Regions from separate parts of the Lysobacter sp. A421 genome, predicted to be linked through region 2. Evidence: predicted binding sites of a transcription regulator. Region 2 holds the regulator's gene; the other holds the start of a gene.

Region 1 (11,542 bases), 100 kb from region 2:
ATCCGTCGCCTGCTTGCCATCGCCTGCACCGCGCTCCTGCTAAGCGCGTGCGCCACGGTCTCCGTCCCGACAACCGGGCTTCACACCGTCGCAGAGCGCTACATCTCCGAGCCGTATCCGGAAGCCGAGCTGGATTCGCTGGCGACCTGGCACGCACACGACGGCAGCACCTGGTTGATCGCCAGCGCCAAATCCACCCACGAGCTGATGGTGTTCGATGTCGACAGCGGCGCCTTGTTGCGCACCATCGGCGGCAAGGGCAAGAACTCCGGACAATTCAACCGGCCCAACGGCGTGGCCGTGCATGGCGACCGCCTGTTTGTCGTGGAACGCGACAACCACCGACTGCAGGTGTTCGACCTGCCGGGGCTGCAGCCCCTCGCAAGCTTCGGCGAGGACGTGCTGCGCAGCCCCTACGGCCTGTGGATCAACGACACCGCACCGGGCGAGATGGATATCTACGTCACCGACAGCTTCATGTACGGCGAGCGTTACGACATCGTGCCGCCGCTGCCCGAGCTCGACCAGCGCGTACGCCGCTTCCACGCGCACACCGATGCAACCGGTGAATTGCAGATTAATTACCTCGGGTCGTTTGGCGAGACCACGGAGCCCGGGGCGTTGCAGGTGGTCGAGTCGATCGCCGGCGATGCCGCCCACGACCGTCTGCTGATTGCCGACGAGCATGGCGCTGCCGCAGCCGGCGCAGCCCCGTATCCCTCCGGCAACCAAAGTCGCCGCATGTCCACCTTGCGCGAGTACACCCTCGACGGCCGCTACACCGGCGTCAGCCTGCCGTCGGGCACATTTGCGGCCGATGCCGAGGGCATTGCCTTGTGGCCGTGCCGCAATGGCACCGGGTATTGGGTTGCCGTCGACCAACACGATCCATTGACGAGCTTCCACGTGTTCGAACGCAACAGCCTGCGTCCGGTGGGCAGCTTCCACGGCCAACGGACCTCCGGTACCGACGGCATTGCCTTGCACGCCGCCAGCACGCGGGCATTTCCTGATGGCGTGCTGGTCGCCGTACATGACGATCAAGCGGTGGCCACATTCGATCTGGCGGATATCGCCAATGCCCTTGGCCTTTCCGCGGATTGCACTGGCGCCCGATGACGCGCTCCCGGCGACTGGTTCCGGGCCTGGCGATCGCGTTGATGGGCATCGTTCCGATCGCGCTCGCCGGCACCCTGTACCGCTGGACCGATGCCAACGGCGTCAACCATTACGGCGACCGCCAGCTCCGGGACACCGCTCCCCCGGTGGAGAGCGGCAGGATTCCGGCGTTCGTCGAACCCACGGCGATCGCCCGGCTGCGGATCGAGGCACGCGGCAGCGAGTACTACGTCTGGGCCGACAACCAGCTGAGCGGTCCGATCGAGGTGATGCTGCATTACCGGCACCACCGCAACACCACCAGCGATCCCGCACTACCGGCGCGAGCGACGGTTCCCACCGGCGGCAGCACCGTGGTGTCGGTACTGCGAGCAACCGATCCTGGCCAGCCGGTGGACTTCGACCTGCGCATGGACAGCCTGCCGGGCAACCCGAGCGCGGCACCTGGCGATACCACCTACCTGCTGCCGGTGGCGCGCGACACCGCGGAAATCGACCAGGGCTATGGCGGAACCTTCAGCCACGACGACCCGGAAAATCGCTATGCGGTCGACTTCGCGGTACCGGTCGGGACACCGGTACTGGCAGCACGTGGCGGCGTGGTGATGCAACTGGAAGAGGGCTTCGAACGCACCAGCCTGGACCGGGATGCCTACGCCGGCCGCGCCAATTTCATCCGGCTGCTGCACGACGACGGCGCGATGAGCCTGTACGCCCACCTGCAGGTCGATGGGGTGCTGGTCCAAGCCGGCCAACGCGTCACCGCCGGCCAGCAAATCGGCCTGTCGGGAAACACCGGCTTCACCACCGGTCCACACCTGCACTTCGTCGTGCAGGTGAACCGTGGCATGCGGCTGGTCTCACTGCCATTTCGCATGCAGGGCGTCGAGATTGAACCATCGCGTCCCGCCGCTGCGTTGAGCAGCGACGTCGCCGGAGGGTGACCGCGATGCCGGATCAGGCCGCTTCCGCCTGGCCCAACTCTTCGGACATCGCCCGCCACCTGGGAAGTTTGTCGAGCATGCCGACCGCGTGCAGGTAGCCTTCGTCCACCGGCGTGTCGCGCACCAGCGCGGCGGCGACATGCACCGCGCCGGTGACCCAGAAGCCGGTGGAACGCATGCGGCGTGGCCGGGATTGATGGGCCACGGCCTCCACGATGGGCATCGGCAGCCCCCACAGGCCAAGCAGGTACGCGCCAGCCTCGGCGTAACCCGGACTGGCCGCACTGATGTCCGCATCGCCGTCAGGCTCGGATGCAAGTTCCGGGTCGGTCTCGCCACCAATGCCGGGTAACAGCAGGCCCACCTCGGCAAGCAGCCCGGCGGTGGCCGCCAACTCGGCACTGGGGCCGGCCAGCAGTTTCCGGGCCAGGCGCGACGTCGCCAGTGCGCGCCATTGCATCGCCTCCCGGTCAACATTTGTGGTCTCCTCGCCGGATCCGCCAAAGGCCTCACTGACCAGGACCAGTTGTCCCAGCATGCCCATTCCCAGGCGGGTCACCGCCGAACGGATATCGGTAATCTCCCGTCCGGCGGAGAAAAATGCGGAGTTGCACAGTCGCAGCACCTTGGCCGCCAGCGCCGGATCCTGTGAAAGCACATAGGCGATCTCGGCCATGCTCACATCCGGATCGCCCATCAGCTGCACCAGTTCGATATACATCCGCGGCGCCGGCGGCAACGACTCGACCTGCCCGACACTTCGTTTGAGCTCTTCGTTGTCCAGCAACTCCCGCAGATCGATGAACCCCTCGACCGCATCGATCAACTCCCCGCCGTCCAGTGGTTTGTGCAGTACGCGGTGCGCGCCAGCCAGGGCGTGCATGGCCTCGCCACCCTGCCCGCGCTCCAGCAGCAGGATCCGCACCGCATCGGGGTGCTTGGCCCGCAGCTCGGTCAGCACGTGGGAGCCATGCAAGCCCAGGTCCGTGACCAGTACGTCGACCTGCCGGCCCAGGGTAATGACGGCGGCAGCGTCAGCGACGCACTCAACCTGCCAATCCAGTCCGAAATCGGCAAGCACCAACTTCAGCTCATCGGCCTGTCCTGCATCCTCACCGGCAATAACTATGAACACTGATAATTCTCCATGGACGTGGCGAACGAATCGTCCGCCCAACCGCGGTAGCGGCCGGCGTCAGCCGGACTTTAGGGCCGTCCGGACCCCGGTCACATTCGCCACCCCCTATAATTGCGTCCTTCCCCGCTCTGCTGGCGTGCCCGTGCGCGCCGTCCCCATGTCCGATGTTTCCCAGCAGGCGCTGCGCCGCCGCACCTTCGCCATCATTTCCCACCCCGATGCCGGCAAGACCACGCTGACCGAGAAGCTGTTGCTGTTCGGCGGCGCGATCCAGATGGCCGGCTCGGTCAAGGGCCGCAAAGCCGCCCGCCATGCCACCTCCGACTGGATGAAGCTGGAGCAGGAGCGCGGCATCTCGGTGACCTCCTCGGTGATGCAGTTCCCCTACAACGGGCACATCGTCAACCTGCTCGACACCCCGGGCCATGCGGACTTCGGCGAGGACACCTACCGGGTGCTGACCGCGGTCGACTCGGCGCTGATGGTGATCGACGTGGCCAAGGGCGTGGAAGAACGTACGATCAAGCTGATGGAGGTCTGCCGGCTGCGCGACACGCCGATCATGACCTTCATCAACAAGCTGGACCGCGACGGCAAGGACCCGATCGACCTGCTCGACGAGGTCGAGAGCGTGCTGGGCATCCAGTGCGCACCGGTCACCTGGCCGATCGGGATGGGCAAGCGGCTCAAGGGCGTGGTCCACCTGGTGACCGGCGAGGTCCACCTGTACGAGCAGGGGCGCAACTTCACCCGCCAGGATTCGACCATCTTTTCCTCCATCGATGACCCCGGGCTGGAAGCGCGGATCGGCGCTGCGGCGCTGGCCGAGGCACGCGGGGAGCTGGAGCTGGTCCAGGGCGCCAGCCATCCGTTCGAGTTGGACAAATACCTCGCCGGCGAACAGACCCCGGTGTTCTTTGGCTCGGCGGTCAACAATTTCGGCGTGCAACTGCTGCTGGACTTCTTCGTCAAGCATGCTCCCAGCCCGCAGCCGCGCGCGACCACTACCCGTGACGTGGATCCGACCGAAGACAAGCTGACCGGCTTCGTGTTCAAGATCCAGGCCAACATGGACCCGCAGCATCGCGACCGGGTCGCCTTCATGCGGATCTGCTCGGGCAAGTTCACCGCCGGCATGAAGGCCTTCCACGTGCGCACCGGCAAGGAACTCAAGCTCGCCAACGCGCTGACCTTCATGGCCAGCGACCGCGAGATCGCCGAGACCGCTTACTCCGGCGATGTCCTGGGCATCCACAACCACGGCACCGTGTCGATCGGCGACAGTTTCAGCGAAGGCGAGCCGATCACCTTCACCGGCATCCCCAACTTTGCACCGGAACTGTTCCGGCGTGCGCGCCTGCGCGATCCGCTCAAGCTAAAGCAATTGCAGAAGGGCCTGGCCCAACTCAGCGAAGAAGGCGCAACCCAGTTTTTCCGGCCGCTGATGAGCAACGACCTGATCCTCGGCGCGGTCGGCGTATTGCAGTTCGAGGTGGTCGCCTACCGGCTGAAGGCCGAGTACGGCGTGGACGCGATCTTCGAGTCGGTTGCCGTCTCCACCACCCGCTGGATCCGTTGCGACAACGAGAAGAAGCTGGAGCAGTTCCGCGACAAGAACGCCAGTCACCTGGCCCTGGATGCGGCCGACCAGCTGGTCTACCTCGCCCCGACCCGGGTCAACCTGCAGTTGGCGCAGGAGCGCGCGCCGGATGTCGAATTCCTCGCCACCCGCGAGCAGGCGCATGCGGTGAGCGTGAGCTAGCCACTGAACGCGCCACAACGTATTCACTCCCGCTTTACCGGCCAGTATCGAAGGTGGACAGCAATGTCCTCCTGAGGGTTCCGACCGATGCCAGCCCCCGCAGCCGCGGACGCGCCACAGCAACCCGGCGGCCAGACCTCCGGCGCCGGCAACGCTGGACGCTGGTGGCAACAGCCGCGCCGCCACCCTTGGCTGACGGCATTGGGCGTGCTGGTAGTGGCACTGGTCGTGCTGATCCTGCTGTGGGACTGGAACTGGTTCAAGGGGCCGGTCGAACGTCAGGTCGAAGCGCGCACCGGGCGCGAGTTCAAGATCGGTGGCGACCTGGATGTCGACCTGGGCTGGGTGCCGACGATCCACGCTGACCAGCTGAGCTTTGGCAACGCCGACTGGTCACGGCAGCCGACCATGGCGACCGCCGACCGGCTCGACATCAGCATCGACCTTCGCCGGCTGTTGCGCGGCGAGGTCCGCATTCCCGAACTGCGCCTGGCCGCCCCCAGGTTGAACCTGGAAGCGAACCCGAAAGGCGGTGGCAACTGGCAGTTCGGCAGCACCGGCGGCGATACCGACCTGCAGTTCCGGCGCGTGTGGATCGACGACGGCAAGCTTACGTTCCTGGATGCCGCCGCCAAGACCGACATCAAGGTCGATGTGACCAGCACGCAGGCGCGCGACCCGCGCAACGTCCCGCCGATCAAGGTCGACGGCGGCGGGCAATGGAACGACAGCAAGTTCACCCTGCAAGGCAGCGCCGAATCGCCGCTGGAGTTGCGCGACACCGAAGCCCCGTACCACATCGACGTCCACGCACAGGCCGGTGCCACCAAGGCCCATGCCCGCGGCACCCTGCGCGACCCGTTGCGCCTGCGCGATTTCGACCTGCAACTGACGCTTGCCGGGAAAAACCTGGAAGACCTGTATCCGCTGATCGGCGTCGCGCTGCCACCAACCCCGCCCTACACACTCGACGGGCGCCTGACCCGCGACATCAAGGGTGCAAATACCATCTGGCATTACGACAAGTTCGCCGGCACCGTCGGCGACAGCGACCTGGGCGGCGATGCCGCCTTCACCACCGGTGGCGAGCGGCCTTTCCTGCGCGCGAACCTGCACTCGAAGCGACTGGATTTCGACGACCTCGCCGGCTTCATCGGCGGCGCGCCGCAGACCGGCAATGGCGAGACCACCAACCCCGAACTCGCCGCCCAGGCGGCGCAACAAAAAGCCAGCGCGCGCGTGCTGCCCGACACGCCCTACCAACTCGAAAAACTGCGCGCGATGGACGCCGACGTGCGCCTGAAAGCCACGCGCATCAACTCGCCGTCGCTGCCGCTGGACGACATGGACGCGCACCTGAAACTCGACGCCGGCCTGCTGCTGCTGGACCCATTGAACTTCGGCGTCGCCGATGGCCAGATCCGTTCGACGGTGCGCATGAACGCGCGCGAGGCGACCATCCACACCAAGGCCGACGTGGCCGCCAGCGGCCTGACCCTCAGCAAGCTGCTGCCCACGGTGGAACTGGTCCAGAACGCCATCGGCAAGCTCAGCGGCCATGCCGTCCTGGACGGCAGCGGCAATTCGATCGCCGCGATGCTGGGCAGCAGCGACGGCGATGTCGCACTCGGCATCGGCCGAGGCAAGATCAGCAACCTGCTGATGGAGATGGCCGGCATCGATATCGCGGAGATCATCAAGTTCAAGTTGACCGGAGACCAGCTGATCCCGATCCGCTGCGCGTTTGGCGACTTCAAGGTCGACGGCGGCGTGATGACGGCGCGCTCGCTCGCGGTCGATACCACCGACACGATCCTGATCGGCGAAGGCACGATCAACCTCGACACCGAGCAATTGGACCTTGTCATCAAGCCGCGCCCGAAGGACCGCAGCCTGTTCGCCTTCCGCGCGCCGTTACTGCTCGATGGGACATTCAGGGACCCGGACTTCCGCCCGGACATGGGCGCGATCGTCCTACGCGCCGCGATCGCGCTGACCCTGGGCAGCATCGCTCCACCGGCCGCGTTGCTGGCGACGCTGGAACTGGGTCCCGGCGAGGATTCGGGCTGCGGCGGCAAGTACGCCAAGTAGCGGTGCCGTGCCCCGTGCCGGGTCGCACCGCGGCCGTGCTTCAGCTGGCGATGTATCGCTGCAACTGGTCCAGCTCGACCTGCTGGTCCTCGATCACCGCCTTCACCAGGTCGCCGATCGATACCAGCCCCAGCACCTCGCCCTCGACCACCACCGGCAAGTGGCGTATGCGCTGGTTGGTGACCAGCGCCATGCAATGTTCAGCGGTGTCATCAAGGCCCACCGTGAGCACATCGACGGTCATCACCTCGCGCACCGGTGTGGTGGCCGACGAGCGCCCCTGCAACACGATCTTGCGCGCGTAGTCCCGCTCCGACACGATCCCGGCCAGCCGGCCATCGTGGATCACCAGCAACGCACCGATGTGCTTCTCGGCCATCAGCCGGATCGCGTCGATCATCGGCGCATCCGGGCCGATCACATAAACCTCAGAGGCTTTCGCTTCGAGCAGGTGCCGTACGTTGCGCATGGCCTTGTCCTCCTACGGGATGAACCTGCTCCGAGCATACCCCGGACGCCGGCTGCCAGGCGTCCACCAGGTACAGCGGGCGCTGCTTCGATTCCTCGTACAGCCGGCCCAGGTACTCACCGATCAGTCCCAGCGCGATCAACTGCACCCCACCCAGGAACAGGATCACCGCCATCATCGTCGGCCAACCCTGCACCGGATCTCCCCAGAACAGCGCCTTGCCGATCACCCACGCGCCATAGGCAAACGCCACCAGCGCCGTCAGCAGCCCCAGGTAAGTCGCCAGCCGCAGCGGCGCGGTGGAAAAACTGGTGATGCCTTCCAGGGCGAGGTTCCACAACCGCCACAGGTTGAACTTGCTCGCACCGGCCAGCCGCGCCTCACGGTGGTACGGCAGCGAAACGCGATTGAAGCCGACCCAGCCGAACAAGCCCTTCATGAAGCGATGGCGCTCGCGAAGCTGTCGCAGCGCGTCCAATGCCCGTGGCGACAACAGGCGGAAGTCACCGGTGTCGGCCGGGATCGGAGTCTTCGACAGCCGCCCGATCAACCGGTAAAACACGTGCGCCGTCGCGCGCTTAAGCCAGCCCTCGCCCTCGCGAACCAGCCGGGTGCCAAAGACATCATCATGGCCTTCGCGCCACAGGCCGACGAAGCGCGGAATCAGCTCCGGGGGGTCCTGGCCATCGGCATCCAGGATCATCGCCGCCCCGCGCTCGACCCGGTCCAGGCCCGCCGTCAAAGCCAGTTCCTTGCCGAAGTTGCGCGACAGGCGCAATAAAGAGATGCGGGGATCCGCCGCCGCCAGCTGCTGCAGCACGCTCCAGCTCGCGTCCACGCTGCCATCGTCGACGTACAGCACCGTGCCTTCGATGCCGTACTCGTCGGCCACCACCTGCAGTGCCGCGGCGATGCGCGGCTGCAGCAGCGACAGGCTTTCCGCCTCATTGAAAGCCGCAACGACAACGGTCAGGCAATCATCGGGTGAGGGTTGGCTACTCATTGCGGCATGGTATCCGACCGGGCACGGTCAACGCCGCCGGGCCCGCTACTTCTGGTCGGGCTCGCGTCGATCCAGGCGTTCCAGGTAGGCGGCGCCGCCAATCTGCCGCATCTGCTGCTGGATCTGCCGGGTGCGCCGTTGCACATACGGCCCCGGGCGGGTGGCGCTGTAGCGCTTCGGGCTTGGCAACACCGCCGCCAGACGCGCCGCTTCGGCCTGAGTCAGCTGCGCGGCGTCCTTTCCAAAGTAGCGCCGCGCCGCCGCTTGCGCGCCGTATACGCCGTCCCCGAACTCGGCGACGTTGACGTAGACCTCGATGATGCGCGACTTGGGCCACATCAATTCCATCAACGCGGTGTACCAGGCTTCCATGCCCTTGCGCACCCAGCTGCGACCGCTCCACAGGAACAGGTTCTTGGCCGTCTGCTGGCTGATGGTGCTGGCACCGCGCAATTTGCCGCCACGCTCATGGCGCGTGCGGGCTTTCCGGATCGCCTTCAGGTCGAAGCCGTGATGGTCGGCGAATCGCTGGTCTTCGGACGCGATCACCGCCACCGCCAGATGCGAAGACACCTGATCACGATCACGCCAGTGGTAGGCCACCCGGAAGTCCCGGTCACCCTGGCTCCAGGCGTCCAATTGGCGCGCGGCCATGAATGCGGTGAACGGTGGATCGACGAAGCGCAACGCCGCCACTTGCACTACGGTGACCAGCAGCCACAGCAGTGGCAACGCCAACAGCCACCGAACCCGGCGCCGGCCGCGTGGGACGCGATTGCGGCGGTTCCCGCTCCCACCTTGCGTCTTGCCTGACAAGCCCCACCTCCAAGGTTCAACCTCCCGCGCTCAAATGAACCGGGTTGCCGCGCATTATCCTTGCATCCTCGCACCGTCACACAAACCGCCATGACCCAGACCCGCACCAGCACCAAGCACATTGCCGACAGCGACCGGCTGACCCGGTTCCTGATCAACCAGGCCGGCGTCCGCGGTGTGCGCGTGCACCTGCAGGCCACCTGGCAACACATCCGCGACCGGATGAGCGACGCCAACGCACAAGCCCCGGCGGCGGTCGAGATGCTTGGCGAGGCGACTGCCGCGGCGGCACTGTTCACCGGCCATGCCAAAGTGGAGGGACGCCTGTCGGTACAGCTGAGCAGCAGCGGTGCGTTGCGGACCTTGTTTGTCGAATGCACCTCCGCCGGAACCCTGCGCGGCGTCGTTCAACTGGCCGATCCCGGCCATGACCCGGCGCGTAACACGGTATCGCGCGACCTGCGTGAGCTGGGCGATGGCGCCGTGCTGGCAATCACCATCGAGAATCCGTCCACCACCGGGCGCGAGCCGATGCGCTATCAAGGCCTGGTTGCGCTGCAGGCCGATTCGCTGGCCGATGCTTTCGAAGATTACTTCCGCCAGTCCGAGCAGTTGCCGACCCGGCTGTTGCTCGCCAGCGATGGCGAACGCGCTGCCGGCTTGATGCTGCAAAAACTGCCCGGCGACGAAGGCGACCTAGATGGCTGGACCCGCACCACCGCGTTGTTCGACACGCTCTCCGAGGGTGAACTGCTCGATCTCCCCGCCCAGGACCTGCTGACCCGGTTGTTTCATGAAGACGGCGTACAACTGCTGGGGGACAAGCCATTGTCTTTCGCCTGTTCGTGCTCTACCGAGCGGGTCGAGGCGATGCTGGTATCACTGGGAGAGCAGGAAGCGCTCGCAGCCGCGGCGGCATCGGATGGCAACGCGCAGATCCGTTGTGAGTTCTGTGGCCAGCGCTATGGCTTCAGCGAAACGCGGATTCGCGAGCTGCTGGCCATCGCAAAGGCCGAAATGAGTGCGCCGGAGCGGCTGCAGTGAGACCGCCTTCACATCCTGTTGATTGTTAAAGAAACATAAACATCCTAGTATCGAGACTCCGGGGACGGGGAACTCTCCCGGCTTCAACCGGTCGTAAAGTGAGCCCATGGACAAACGACTTCTCCGATTGCCGCTCGCCCTCCTGCTCGCCCTAGGCGTGGCGACGGGCGTGCACGCACAATCGGCAAAGGTCGACTCGCCGCGTGACGCGACGGTCCTGCCGGTCTGGAACCACACCAGCGGGAAGCTCGAAGCGCTGCTGTTGCTGGAACCCACCGGCAGCTCGTCCGCAGACGCGCGCTGGCGCGTGGGCTCTACCACGCTGGATGCGGCGTTCGGCTTGAAGGCCGGTAACACCCTGGGCCTGGTCTGCGATCGCAGCTCCGGCCTGGCCGGCACCATCGGGAACCTCGCCAACCATTGCCTGCTGGCCGCGATGGAAGACGGCAAGCAAGCCAGCCATGCGGTCGCCGGTGCCAGCCTGCGCAAAGGCGATACCCGGTTCGGGCTGTCGTTGGGCAAAGGTCGCGACACCCTGCCCGCATGGCTCAACCCCACCGGTCCGCGCAGGCAGCTCGACCAGAACACATTGACGGTTTATGGCCAACAGAACATCGGCAGCGAAGCCACCGTGTCCATCGGCGGCACCTGGGCGCGGGCGCGGCTGATTCCTGCCGGCGACGTACCGGCGTTGGCCGATCATTGGGACAGCCGCAGCGTGACCGTGGGTGCCGGCTACGGCAACTTTGGTGCCAACATCATTGGTCGGGTAGTCGACACCCCCGATCAAGCCGGTGGCTGGGAAGGCCTCGGGGTCGGCTTGACCTGGCGTACCCCGTGGAGCGGCCGGTTGACGGTAGGCGCGGAGAAGATCACCCGCGGCTCCAACCCGTTTGCACTCAACGCAAACGAAGACGAAGGCACCGTGCCCTACGTGCGCTACGAGCAAGACCTGTAGGTAGTGCAAGCCCGATCGGCGTGAGCGAGAGCGCTGCGAATCGCATAAACCCCCGCCCAAGCGTAAAAAACCCGATCAAATCGGGTTTTTTTTTGCCTCGACAATTATATGAACAGGCGTAACGGTGACGTAACAAACTACCGTCTTGTCGCAAGTAATTGTTTTTTATAACTTTTAATTCGATTAGCTACTGAACGG
Region 2 (11,542 bases):
GGTATGGATCCCGCCGGACCAGCGCGCCCATGCCGAATCGCTGGGCTACACGGTGGTGGACGCCGCCACCGTAGTCGCCACCCACCTGTCGCACGTGGTGCGCGAGCGCGCCTCCGAGTTGCTGGGTCACGACGAAGTACAGCAGCTGCTGGCCAGCGTGGGCAAAGCGACCCCGAAACTCGTCGAGGACTTGACGCCCAAGTTGCTGCCGCTGTCAGTAGTGGTACGGGTACTGCAATCGCTGTTGCTGGAAAAGGTACCGCTACGACAGATGCGCCAGATCGTGGAGGCGCTGCTGGAGCACGGTGTGCACACCCAGGACCCGGCCGCACTGACCGCTGCGGTCCGCAACGCACTGGGGCGCTTCATCGTCCAGGAGCTCAACGGCCTCAAGACCGAGCTGCCGGTCTATACCTTGGCGCCGGCTCTGGAACAGGTATTGCAAGAGTCGGTCAACGGCACCGGCGCCGCGTTGGAACCAGGACTTGCCGAGCGACTGCACCAGAACCTCAACGATCTGGTGACGCAGCAGGAGGGACGCGGCGAGCCGGCCGTCCTGCTGGTGCCCGGCGGGATCCGCGCAACCATCGCGCGGCTGGTGCGGCACAGCGTACCGGCCCTGTCGGTACTGGCTTACACCGAAGTACCGGAAGAGAAGCGTTTGCGGTTGGTCGGCTCGATTGGTTGATAAACCAGGGCCTGGAATAACGGGAACAAGGGAACAACGTCATGAGAATCAAGCGCTTCATTGCCACCGACATGCGCAGCGCATTGCGCATGGTGCGCGAGGAACAGGGGGCGGAGTCGGTCATCCTGTCGACGCGTCCGACCGCCGACGGGATCGAGGTAGTCGCGGCGACCGATTACGACGAGGCACTGGTGCATCAGGCGCTGCGTGCCGCGACGCCGGCGCTGTCGCTGGCTGCCACCAGGCCCGACGAACTGCCGCCGGCAACCCCCGGACACGCGGGCCGGAACCACGACGACGCGAGCGACAAGGCAGCCGTGACGCCGGCATCGGGCCCCGACTCGAAGACGTCGCCACCGCGCGACAGTTTCGCCAGCCGCGCACGCGCCGTGTTCCGCATTGGTGGTTCCCCGGCGGAAAACCATGACAAGGAACACGCCGACGCGACCCTGGCCGAGCTCACCGGACACATGCCGCCAACGGCCGTCCTCCACCCGAATGCGTCACGCCCTGCCGGTGCGCGGCCACAGGCCAACGCTGCCCCGACCGCTGCCGCGTTGAACGCAGCAACCGGATCACCGACCCACTTCGAGGCGATGATGAATGCACTCGCCGACCGGGACCTGCTGCCAGCCGATCTTCCAGACCCGGCCCCAGTCCAGGAACCCACCTCACCGGCCACGACGATATCGTCGCTCCTGCCGGCACCGGCCGCTGCGGCCGAGGCCGAGGCCAGCATCAAGGTCGCGCCACCGGCGGTACACGTGGTTGCCGAGCCGGACCCCGGCATCATCGCCATGCGCGAGGAACTGGGTTCGATGCGACGGATGATCGAGCGCGAGATGGGCCAGTTCACCAGCGAACGCCTGCGCGGCTCCCCGGCGCGTGCCGCCGCCTACGACATGCTGCTGGGGTATGGCTGCGACGAGTCCCTGGCACAGACCATTGCCGCCAAGATCAACCCGGCGCTGGACCCGGACAAGGTGCGCGCACCGATGCTCGCCGAGCTGGCACGGATGCTGACCATCAGCCGCAGCGAGCCCATCGACGACGGCGGCGTGATCGCACTGATCGGACCGACCGGCGCCGGCAAGACCACGACCGTGGCAAAGCTGGCGGCCCGCTTTGCCGCCCGCCACCGTGCCCGCGATGTCGCCATGGTGACCACTGACAGCGAGCGCGTGGGCGCAATCGAACAACTGCATGCACATGGACGCCGCCTCGGCATCACCGTATGCGAGTCGAACGGGCCGGAATCCCTGGCCCAGACGCTGGCCCAGCTGCAGGACTATCCATTGGTGCTGGTCGATACCGCCGGTTATGGCGCCCGTGACCGCGCGCTGCTCAGCCAGATCACCTGGCTGCGTGCCACCCGCCAGTTGCGCAGCTTGCTGGTACTGCCCGCCAGCGCACACCCCCATGACATGAGTGAGCTGGTCCGCCGCTACCGGATGGCCAGTCCCGAAGGCGTGGTGCTGACCAAGACCGATGAGACCGGACGCCTTGGCGCGGCCTTGTCGGTCGCCATCCGCAACGGCCTGAGCCTGACCTACACCGCCCATGGCCAAAGCGTTCCAGAGGATCTGGAGGCCGCCGATGCGTCCAACCTGGTCCTGCAACTGGAGAAACTGCGCCGTGCGGCCGATAACCCCTTTGTCACCGAGGATCACCATGCCATCGCCTGACCTCCAACCCGTTCCCGCGATGATGGCGCAGCCTGCTGGCGCCACGCCGACAACGTCTGCGCGCGCGGCCCCGGTCCGGGTCATTGCCGTGGCCAGCGGCAAGGGCGGCGTGGGCAAGACCAGCGTATCGGTCAACCTGGCAATGTCGCTGCAGAACTCCGGCCAGCGCACCTTGTTGCTGGATACCGACCTGGGCCTGGCCAATGTCGACGTCATGCTCGGCTTGTCACCGCGGTTCACCCTGGCCGATGTATTCGCCGAGCGCTGCGAACTGCGCGACACCCTGCTGGAAGGTCCGGGTGGACTTTGGGTCGTGCCCGCTGCCTCGGGCAAGCGCCACATGGTTGAGCTGCTGCCACAACAGCATGTTGGCCTGGTGCATGCCTTCAGCCAGCTGGACCTGCCAATCGACGCCATGGTGATCGACAACGCCGCCGGCATTGCCGACAGCGTGCTGACCTTCTGCCAGGCCGCGCAGGACGTGATCGTCGTGGTGTGCGACGAGCCGGCTTCGGTCACCGATGCCTATGCGCTTATCAAGGTGCTCAATCGCGACCGCGGGGTCAGTCGCATCCAGGTGCTGGCCAACCAGGTCAACAACCCCGGCGAGGGCCGCCAGCTGTTTGGCAAGCTGGAGCGGGTCGCATCGAAATTTCTCGACGTGACCCTGAACTACCTGGGCGCGATTCCCCGCGACGAATGGTTGCGCCGCGCCATTCAGCGCCAGGAGGCGGTAACCCAGGCGTTCCCGTCCAGTCCCTCGGCGATGGCGTTCCGTGACATCACCCGCCGCGCCGGCCAATGGCAGTCCCCGCCAGGCCCCCGCGGGCATGTCGAGTTCTACATGGAACGGTTGATCACGCCCGCCCGGGGAGCCATCGCATGAGCCATGCCGCCGCTGCCTATCGCGCCAGCTTGCCGCGCCAGGATGCATCCGAAGTGGTCGAGCGCCACGGCGAACTGGTCCGTCGCATTGCCCACCACCTCGCAGCACGATTGCCGTCGAGCGTCGAGGTCGATGACCTGATCCAGGCCGGGATGCTCGGCTTGCTGGACGCTGCACGAAACTTCCAGGACGACCAGGGCGCGGCATTCGAGACCTATGCGTCGATCCGCATCCGCGGCTCGATGATCGACGAAATCCGGCGTGGCGACTGGGTGCCGCGCTCGGTACATCGCCGCTATCGCGACGTGATCGCCGCGACCCGCCGGATTGAGCAGGCCACCGGCCGCGCCGCCACCGCGCAGGAGGTTGCCGGTGAGTTGGAGATCGGCCTGGATGAGTACTACCGCATGCTGGAGGAATCCTCGCGCGGCCAGTTGATCAGTCTTGATGCGCACACCGACGAGCACGACGGCGAACCGCGCGTGGCCGCCGCTGGCGATGCCAACCCCGCACGCGCGTTCGATTATGGCGAGTTCCGGGACTCACTCGGCGAAGCCATCGGCGAGCTGCCCGAGCGCGAACAGCTGGTGCTGTCGTTGTACTACGAGCAAGAGCTGAACATGCGCGAGATCGGCGCCGTGCTGTCGATCAGCGAGTCCCGCGTGTGCCAGATCCACGGCCAGTCGATGCTGCGGCTGCGCGCGCGACTGGGCGAATGGCGCGACACCGCCATGGACCCGAGTGACTGAACCATCGCCGCAATCGAATCATCATTTTCAACCGCTTCCCGAGTGCCTCCAGACCCATGGACAAGAATATCCGCATCCTCATCGTCGACGACTTCTCCACGATGCGCCGCATCGTCAAGAACCTGCTCAACGACCTTGGCTTCACCAACACGGCCGAAGCCGACGACGGCACCACCGCCCTGGTAGAGCTGAACAAGGCGAGCTTCGACCTGGTGATCACCGACTGGAACATGCCCGGCATGCCCGGCATCGACCTGCTGAAGGCGATCCGCAAGGATCCCGCATTGGCCAAGGTGCCGGTGCTGATGGTCACCGCCGAGGCCAAGCGCGAGCAGATCATCGAAGCCGCGCAAGCCGGCGTGAACGGCTACGTCATCAAGCCGTTTACCGCCGCGACGTTGGGCGACAAGCTGGGCAAGGTATTCGAGCGCCTCGGGGCGGGCGCGTGAACAGCGACGACCGGCAGGTCATCACCCAACGCCTGCACGCCGCGCTGTGGGCATTGGAAAACGAGGACCATGACGGCTGGCGAGAGAACGTCGATGCGTTGATCCAATGGCGTACCCAACCATTCGTGCAGGGGCTGTCCCGACTCGCACGCGAACTGGAGCAGGCGTTCGGCGAGGATGGCAACGCGCAACCCAATGCAACCTCGCTGCCCGACGCCTGCGCGCGGCTGGAGCACGTGGTCACCCTCACCGAACGCGCCAGCATGCGCTCGCTGGACCTGGTCGATGAATGCAGCGCGCTGCTGCGCCAGCTGCCCACGCCGCTGGACGATACGCAACGCGATGCCATGCTCGGCATCCGCTCGCGACTGTCGGAGCTGACCGCCGCCCAGGGCTACCAGGACCTTACCGGGCAGATCATCCTGCGCGTGGTCTCGCTGGTACGCGCCGTGCACGTCGGGCTGGGTGAGGTGGTCGGCCAGGAGGAGTCCGGCATTGCGCCGCAAGCTTCCAACCGTGGCCACGGCCCCGCGATCGCCGGCCTGGATCCGGAGCCGGTCAGCCAGGACGACGCCAACACACTGCTGTCGTCGCTGGGGCTGTAGCGGCATGGACACCGCGTCCGACATCTGCGCCGACTTTCTGGTCGAGGCGCGCGAGATCCTCGATCAGCTTGGCGAGCAGATGGTCGCACTGGAGCACGCCCCCGCCGATCGTGAATGCCTGAACTCGGTGTTCCGCGGTTTCCACACCATCAAGGGTGGCGCCGGATTCCTGGATTTCCCGGCCATGGTGACGATCTGCCACGCGGTGGAGGATCGACTGAACCTGGCACGTACCGGCGATGCGGTGCTGGATGCCGCTGCCTTCGACGGCTCCCAGCAGGCCCTGGACCTGTTGGTCGACATGCTCGATTGCGTCTCCGCCGGCGAGCCGATGACGCCCGCACCCCAAACATTGATCGACAGCCTGCGGGTCGATGCGGGCATGACCGGAACTCCGGCAAACCACGACATCAAATCGCCAGCCGCCCCCGGCGGCGACGACCTGGATGAGCTCGACTTCGAGGCATTGCTCGACAGCCTGCACGGCAGCGGCGGCACACCCGGCGTGGTGCCGCCTGCAGCGACGCCGGAGCCGCCTGCGGCCATCCCTGCAGCCGTGCTCGCGCCACCACCGGCTCAACCGGCGGCGCCCGGCCCGCCAAAGCCGCGCAAGCCTGCCGCCCCGGCACACCAGGACGAGCCGACGGTGCGTGTCGACGTGCGCCGCCTCGACACCATGGTCAACCTGGTCGGGGAGCTGGTACTGGCGCGCAACCGCCTGAAGACCTTGCGTCCGCGACTGCATGACGAGGAACTCGATCGCGCGGTCGGCGCGCTGGACGGCGCGACCTCGCGCCTGCAGTCAGCGGTGATGATGGCGCGAATGCAGCCGGTCGGCCGCGTGTTCGCCCGCTTTCCCAAGCTCGCCCGCGATGTCGCGCGGCAACTGCAGAAGAATGTCGAGTTGGAAGTCGTTGGCGCGGAGACCGAGCTGGACCGCAATCTGGTCGAGGCGCTGGCCGACCCGCTGGTGCACCTGGTGCGCAATGCGATCGACCATGGCATCGAGTCACCCGAGGCGCGGCGCAACTCAGGCAAGCCCGAGCAAGGCCACGTGCGCTTGTCCGCACAGCAGGAAGGCGACCACGTGGTCATCGAGGTCCGCGATGACGGCGCCGGAATCGACCCGGACCGGATCCGCGACATTGCCGTGCGCAAAAGCCTGGTCGATGCCGACGCCGCAACCAGACTGTCGCCGGACGAGTGCCTGCAACTGCTTTTCCTGCCGGGCTTCTCCACCCGCGCCGAGGTCAGTGACCTGTCCGGGCGCGGGGTAGGCATGGACGTGGTGCAATCACGCATCCACGAGTTGTCCGGCCGGGTCCAGATCCAGTCGGAACCTGGGCACGGCTCGCGCTTCGTAATCCAGGTACCGCTGACCCTGGCGATTCTTCCGACCTTGCTGGTGGAGGTCGACAACGACGTCTATGCCTTGCCCCTGGTCCGGGTAATGGAGGTGCTTGCGCAACTGCCCGGAGCGCCCATGTCGATCGATGGCCAGGAGGTACTCGACCTGCGCGAACAACCGGTGCCGCTGTTGAGCCTGCGCGGCTGGCTGGGTGTCGAACCCGAGGCGACTGCGGGCAGCACCGTGGTCGTGTTGCAAGCCGGCGAGCAGCGATTCTGCCTGTCGGTAGACCGCGTGCGCGGTCGCGAGGAAGTGGTGATCAAGGCCTTGCCACGCACCTTGCGCGGGTTATCGGGCTATGCCGGCGCCAGTCTGATTGGCGACGGCCGGATGGCATTGATCCTGGACGTGGACGCGCTGTATCGAACCGGCGTGCGTGGCACGTCGCGACTCAAGTAATCCCCACCAGCACCGTTAACGGACAGTATGGACAGACTCAGCGTCATCGGCACCGTACTTGCGTTGTTCGCCCTCGTCGGCGGCAGCCTGCTCAAGGGCGCGGGCCTGTCGGGACTGTGGTCGCCGGCAGCATTCGTGGTGGTGATCATCGGCACCCTGGCCGCTATCCTGGTGCAGACACCGATGGACACCTTCATGCGCGCGATGAAGATCGTGCGCTGGGTGTTCCTGCCACCCGCGCATGACCGCCGCGCCATGATCATCCGGATCGTCGAATGGAGCACGGTCGCGCGCCGCCAGGGGCTGCTCGGGCTTGAACCCGAGATCGCCGCGCAAGAGGACCTGTTCGTCCGCAAGGGCCTGCAAATGGTCGTTGACGGACTGGAGCCCGAGACGATTCGGCAGATGCTGGAGATCGAGCTGTACGGACAATCCAGCCGCGACCTGGCGGCGGCAAAGGTGTTCGAGGGCATGGGCGTCTACGCACCCACCCTGGGAATCATCGGTGCGGTAATGGGCCTGATCGCGGTGATGAAGAACCTGGCCGATCCCAGCAAGCTGGGGGCCGGCATCGCGGCCGCGTTCACTGCCACCATCTATGGCATCGGCACCGCCAACCTGGCGTTGCTGCCGGCCGCCAGCAAGCTCAAGGGCCTGATCAACCAGCAGACCGAAGAACGCGAGATGATCATCGAAGGCCTGATCGCCATTGCCCAGGGCGAGAATCCGCGCAACATCGAGATCCGGCTGAACGGCTTCGTACACTGAGATGGCACGCCGACACCAGCATGAGGAACATCAGAACCACGAGGCGTGGGCAATCCCGTACGCCGACTTGCTGACGCTGCTGTTGGCATTTTTCGTGGTGATGTACGCGATCTCCTCGCTTAATGAAGGCAAGTACCGGGTCCTGGCGGACTCCTTGTCCTCCGCCTTCGGCGGCGCGCCGCGAACCATCAGCCCGATCCAGCTTGGCGAGACCCAGTTGCGCGGCTCCTCTTTTGACCGTCCGTCGATCCAGACCGCTGCCTCCAAGGCCGGTCCGGCCGCCGCCACCCCGATCAACTCACCGCGGATGTTGCAAGTGCTGGACATGCCAACCTTCGGCCAGCAGGCGCGCAGCAGGCAGGCCGCGGCTGCCGCAGCGGCGACGACCGAGGTCGAAAACCGGCGTCAGGCTGACCTGCACTTGCTCGGCCAGCGTATCCAGGACGCGCTGTCGGAACTGGTGCGCGAGAAGTTGGTCACCGTGCGTCGCGGGCCGATGTTCCTGGAGGTGGAGATCCAGAGTGACATCCTGTTCGCCAGCGGCATCGCCACACCCAGTCCGCTGGCGGTGGAAACCATCCGCAAGCTGGCCCACGTCCTGCGCGATGAACCCAACGCGGTGCGGGTGGAGGGATACACCGACGACGTGCCGATCGCCACCGCGCGCTTCCCTTCCAACTGGGAATTGTCGGCCGCGCGCGCCGGTAGTGTGGTGCACGAGATGATCGATGCCGGCGTGGAGGCGACACGACTGGCCATGGTCGGCTACGGTCAATACCAGCCAGTAGCCGACAACACCACGGGTGAGGGCCGTAACGCCAACCGCCGCGTGCTGCTGGTCATCCTGGCCTCGCCGCAGGGGCCGGATGCCATCACAGCCCCCTTGGCGCCGGCAGTAGCCGCCGGCGCAACACCTGATTCCACGATGGCGACGGTCGCGCGCCCCAACCCGAACTCCGGAGCCGGCTGACATGCAGACCTGGGCCATTGCCAATCAAAAAGGCGGGGTGGGCAAGACCACCACGTCGCTGTGCCTGGCACGTGGACTGGCCGAGAAGGGCAACCGGGTACTGCTGATCGACCTGGACCCGCATGCGTCACTGACACGTGCTTTCGGGGTGCCATCGGACCCGACGCCGCCGGGCACCCACGACATTTTCTCCAGCCGGAGCGTGGAGCTGTCCACCCTTGCCCGTAGTACCCCGATCGACGGCTTGCAGCTGGTGGCGGCACAGCCTGCACTGGCGACCTTGGAGCGCCGTGGAGCCACCCAGCCCGGCCTGGGCCTGTCGTTGGCGCGCGCGCTGCATGCCACGCGTGGTGGCTATGACCATGTCCTGCTCGACTGCCCACCGACGCTTGGGCTGCTGATGGTCAACGCACTGGCCGCCGCCGACCGGTTGGTGGTGCCCACGCAGACCGACCCGCTGGCGCTTCACGGACTGACCGACATGCTGCGCACCGCGGACATGGTCGAGCGGTCGCGTCGACGCCCGTTGCCACGGCACATCCTGCCCACCTTGTATGACCGGCGTACCCGCGCCGGGGTACGCATCCTGGAACAACTGCATGACAGCTACGAGGCGCTGGTCTGGCCCAAGGCGGTGCCAATGGATACCCGTCTGCGCGATGCCATGGGGCTGACGGCGGCCACGCCACCCAGCGGCCGCGGTGCGCAAGCGTACCGCTCGGCACTGAACTGGTTGCTGGATGCAATACCGCAGCAACAGGAGGCCGCATGAGCTCACAGATGGTGGACAGTTACCTGGACGAGCTGTTGGCACCGCTCCAGGCGGCCACCAGGCTCGTGCCTGCACCAGTGCCCGTCCTCCAACTTGCGCCCGCGCCAGAGGTGGAGTCGGCACGACTTCCGGCCCGCCCGGCGCCAGCACCGGCTCATCAACCGGACACGGTAGCGCCGCCATTGCGGGCGACCACGGCCGGGCATCGCTGGCTGCGCGCCTCCCTGGGCAGCGACCACTACGCGTTTGAACTGCTGCGGGTGCAGGAAGTGGTACGCATGGCCACCATCACTGCCATGCGCGGCACCTCCCGCGCGATGCTGGGCGTCATGAACCTGCGTGGACGCATCGTGCCGGTATTCGATCTAGCCCGCTGGCTGGGTACCGGTGAAGTCACCACCGACGAGAACGTCCGCATCATCGTGGTCGAGCGCGACGACGAGCTGATCGGCGTGCTGGTCTCGGCGGTGGAGGACGTGGTGACGCTGGCGCGCGAGCATATCGAGCCGCCGCTACCGGGCAACGACCCTGGCGGGGTCCTCGGTGTCGCCCGGGTCGGCCGCGCCCCAACGGTTCTGCTGGATGCCAACGCGTTGTTTGAATGAATCTTCAAGTTCCCGCGCACTGCGCCGTTAACGCCATTGACTGCAGCCATTGACTGCAACGGCCACCCATTTCATGAATGAAATATCGTTACAACCCGACCTGGGTATCGAGCACGTCGAAGCGTTACGGGCGACGCTCGCGCCGCTCCTCAACCGTGCCGGCATGCTGGCATTGACTGGCGACCGGGTAGAGCGTGTGCATACCGCCGGCCTGCAGCTGTTGCACGCCTTCATCCGCGACCGCGCGAACGCCGGTCACGGCACCACCATCACCCTGGCCTCGCCTGCCCTGATGGACGCGGCACGCGTGCTCGCGCTGACCGACATGCTGGGGCTCGGTGCACCGGTTGGAACGGCTGGCGACCTTGAAAACACTGGAGATCCCGCATGAGCGCCAAGCTGCTGATCGTCGATGATTCCACTTCCATGCGGCAGATGGTCGCCTTTGCCCTGTCGTCGGGCGGCTACACCGTGCACGAGGCGGAAGACGGACAGGCTGCACTGGATATCGCCAGGACCACCCACTTCGACGCTGTGGTGACCGACGTCAACATGCCGCGCATGGACGGGATCGAATTGATCCGCCAGCTGCGCCAGCTGCCCGGCTACAAGTTCACCCCGCTGTTGATGCTGACCACCGAGTCGGGTGGCGACAAGAAGCAGGAAGGCCGCGCCGCCGGCGCCACCGGCTGGCTGGTCAAACCGTTCGATCCCGAGCAGTTGCTCGCCACGGTTCGCAAGGTTCTCGCCTGACACCATGGACATCACCCAATTCCACGCCGCGTTCTTTGAGGAAAGCCGTGAAGGGCTGCAAGCCATGGAAGCGGGTTTGTTGCGCCTGGAAGCCCAGATGGAACCGGATCTGGAGCCCGGCCTCGCCGACGGTGACACCATCAACGTCATCTTCCGCGCCGCGCACTCGATCAAAGGGGGGGCGGCCACGTTCGGCTTCGGTGACGTCACCGACCTGACCCACCTGTTGGAAACATTGCTGGATGAGACCCGCTCTGGCCATCGCTATCTCGACCACGTCGCCATCGATGCGTTGCTGGACGCGGTGGATGTACTGCGGGGATTGCTCGCGGTGGCCGAACACGGCGGACAGGTCGACCAGCAGGCCATGAGTCGCGCGCGTTCCGGACTGGATCGACTGCTGGCAAGCGAGGCGTGCGCTGCACCGGCCATTGCCGCTGCGGCAAAGACCGGCGACATGGGCGACCCCGAACACTGGCGCATCGGGTTCCGCCCGGAAACCTCGTTGTTCATGACCGGCAACGACCCGCTGCGGATCCTGCGCGAGCTGGGCAGCCACGGCGAGTTGACCGCCACCTGCCTGGACGACCAGTTGCCGGCGTTCGATCTGCTCGACCCGTTCCAGGCACACCTGGCCTGGGACTTGATGCTGCCGGGCAGCGTGCCGCGTGCCGCCATCGACGACGCGTTTGCGTGGGTCGACGACCAATGCGCGCTGTCGATCGAGGCCGTCGCCGCCAGCACGTCGGTGCAGACGGCGTCACCCGGCATTGCCGCCGCGTCGTCCGACGGCGAATCCCCTGCC

The links. The regulator FliA, encoded in region 2, starts transcription of late flagellar genes. The targets are predictions, from matches to a motif close to TAAAGTTTNNCNNNCNNNGGCCGATAA.
Region 1: the regulator FliA is predicted to act here: its motif matches at 3,246-3,272, upstream of ACW7G6_RS12935 (HDOD domain-containing protein).

Annotation. Positions count from the first base shown of each region.
Region 1 covers NZ_JBSVRL010000005.1:59,706-71,247, forward strand. The annotation lists gene ACW7G6_RS12925 (phytase) at 1-1,119, shown strand, start outside; gene ACW7G6_RS12930 (peptidoglycan DD-metalloendopeptidase family protein) at 1,116-2,063, shown strand; gene ACW7G6_RS12935 (HDOD domain-containing protein) at 2,077-3,198, opposite strand; gene ACW7G6_RS12940 (peptide chain release factor 3) at 3,359-4,963, shown strand; gene ACW7G6_RS12945 (AsmA family protein) at 5,051-7,054, shown strand; gene ACW7G6_RS12950 (CBS domain-containing protein) at 7,095-7,523, opposite strand; gene ACW7G6_RS12955 (glycosyltransferase family 2 protein) at 7,483-8,526, opposite strand; gene mtgA (monofunctional biosynthetic peptidoglycan transglycosylase) at 8,572-9,342, opposite strand; gene hslO (Hsp33 family molecular chaperone HslO) at 9,463-10,386, shown strand; gene ACW7G6_RS12970 (XOO1806 family protein) at 10,529-11,344, shown strand.
Region 2 covers NZ_JBSVRL010000005.1:162,074-173,615, forward strand. The annotation lists gene flhA (flagellar biosynthesis protein FlhA) at 1-688, shown strand, start outside; gene flhF (flagellar biosynthesis protein FlhF) at 730-2,373, shown strand; gene ACW7G6_RS13425 (MinD/ParA family protein) at 2,360-3,259, shown strand; gene ACW7G6_RS13430 (RNA polymerase sigma factor FliA) at 3,256-4,008, shown strand; gene cheY (chemotaxis response regulator CheY) at 4,065-4,457, shown strand; gene ACW7G6_RS13440 (protein phosphatase CheZ) at 4,454-5,062, shown strand; gene ACW7G6_RS13445 (chemotaxis protein CheA) at 5,067-6,869, shown strand; gene ACW7G6_RS13450 (flagellar motor protein) at 6,897-7,637, shown strand; gene motD (flagellar motor protein MotD) at 7,639-8,607, shown strand; gene ACW7G6_RS13460 (ParA family protein) at 8,609-9,379, shown strand; gene ACW7G6_RS13465 (chemotaxis protein CheW) at 9,376-9,984, shown strand; gene ACW7G6_RS13470 (STAS domain-containing protein) at 10,058-10,375, shown strand; gene ACW7G6_RS13475 (response regulator) at 10,372-10,737, shown strand; gene ACW7G6_RS13480 (chemotaxis protein CheA) at 10,742-11,542, shown strand, end outside.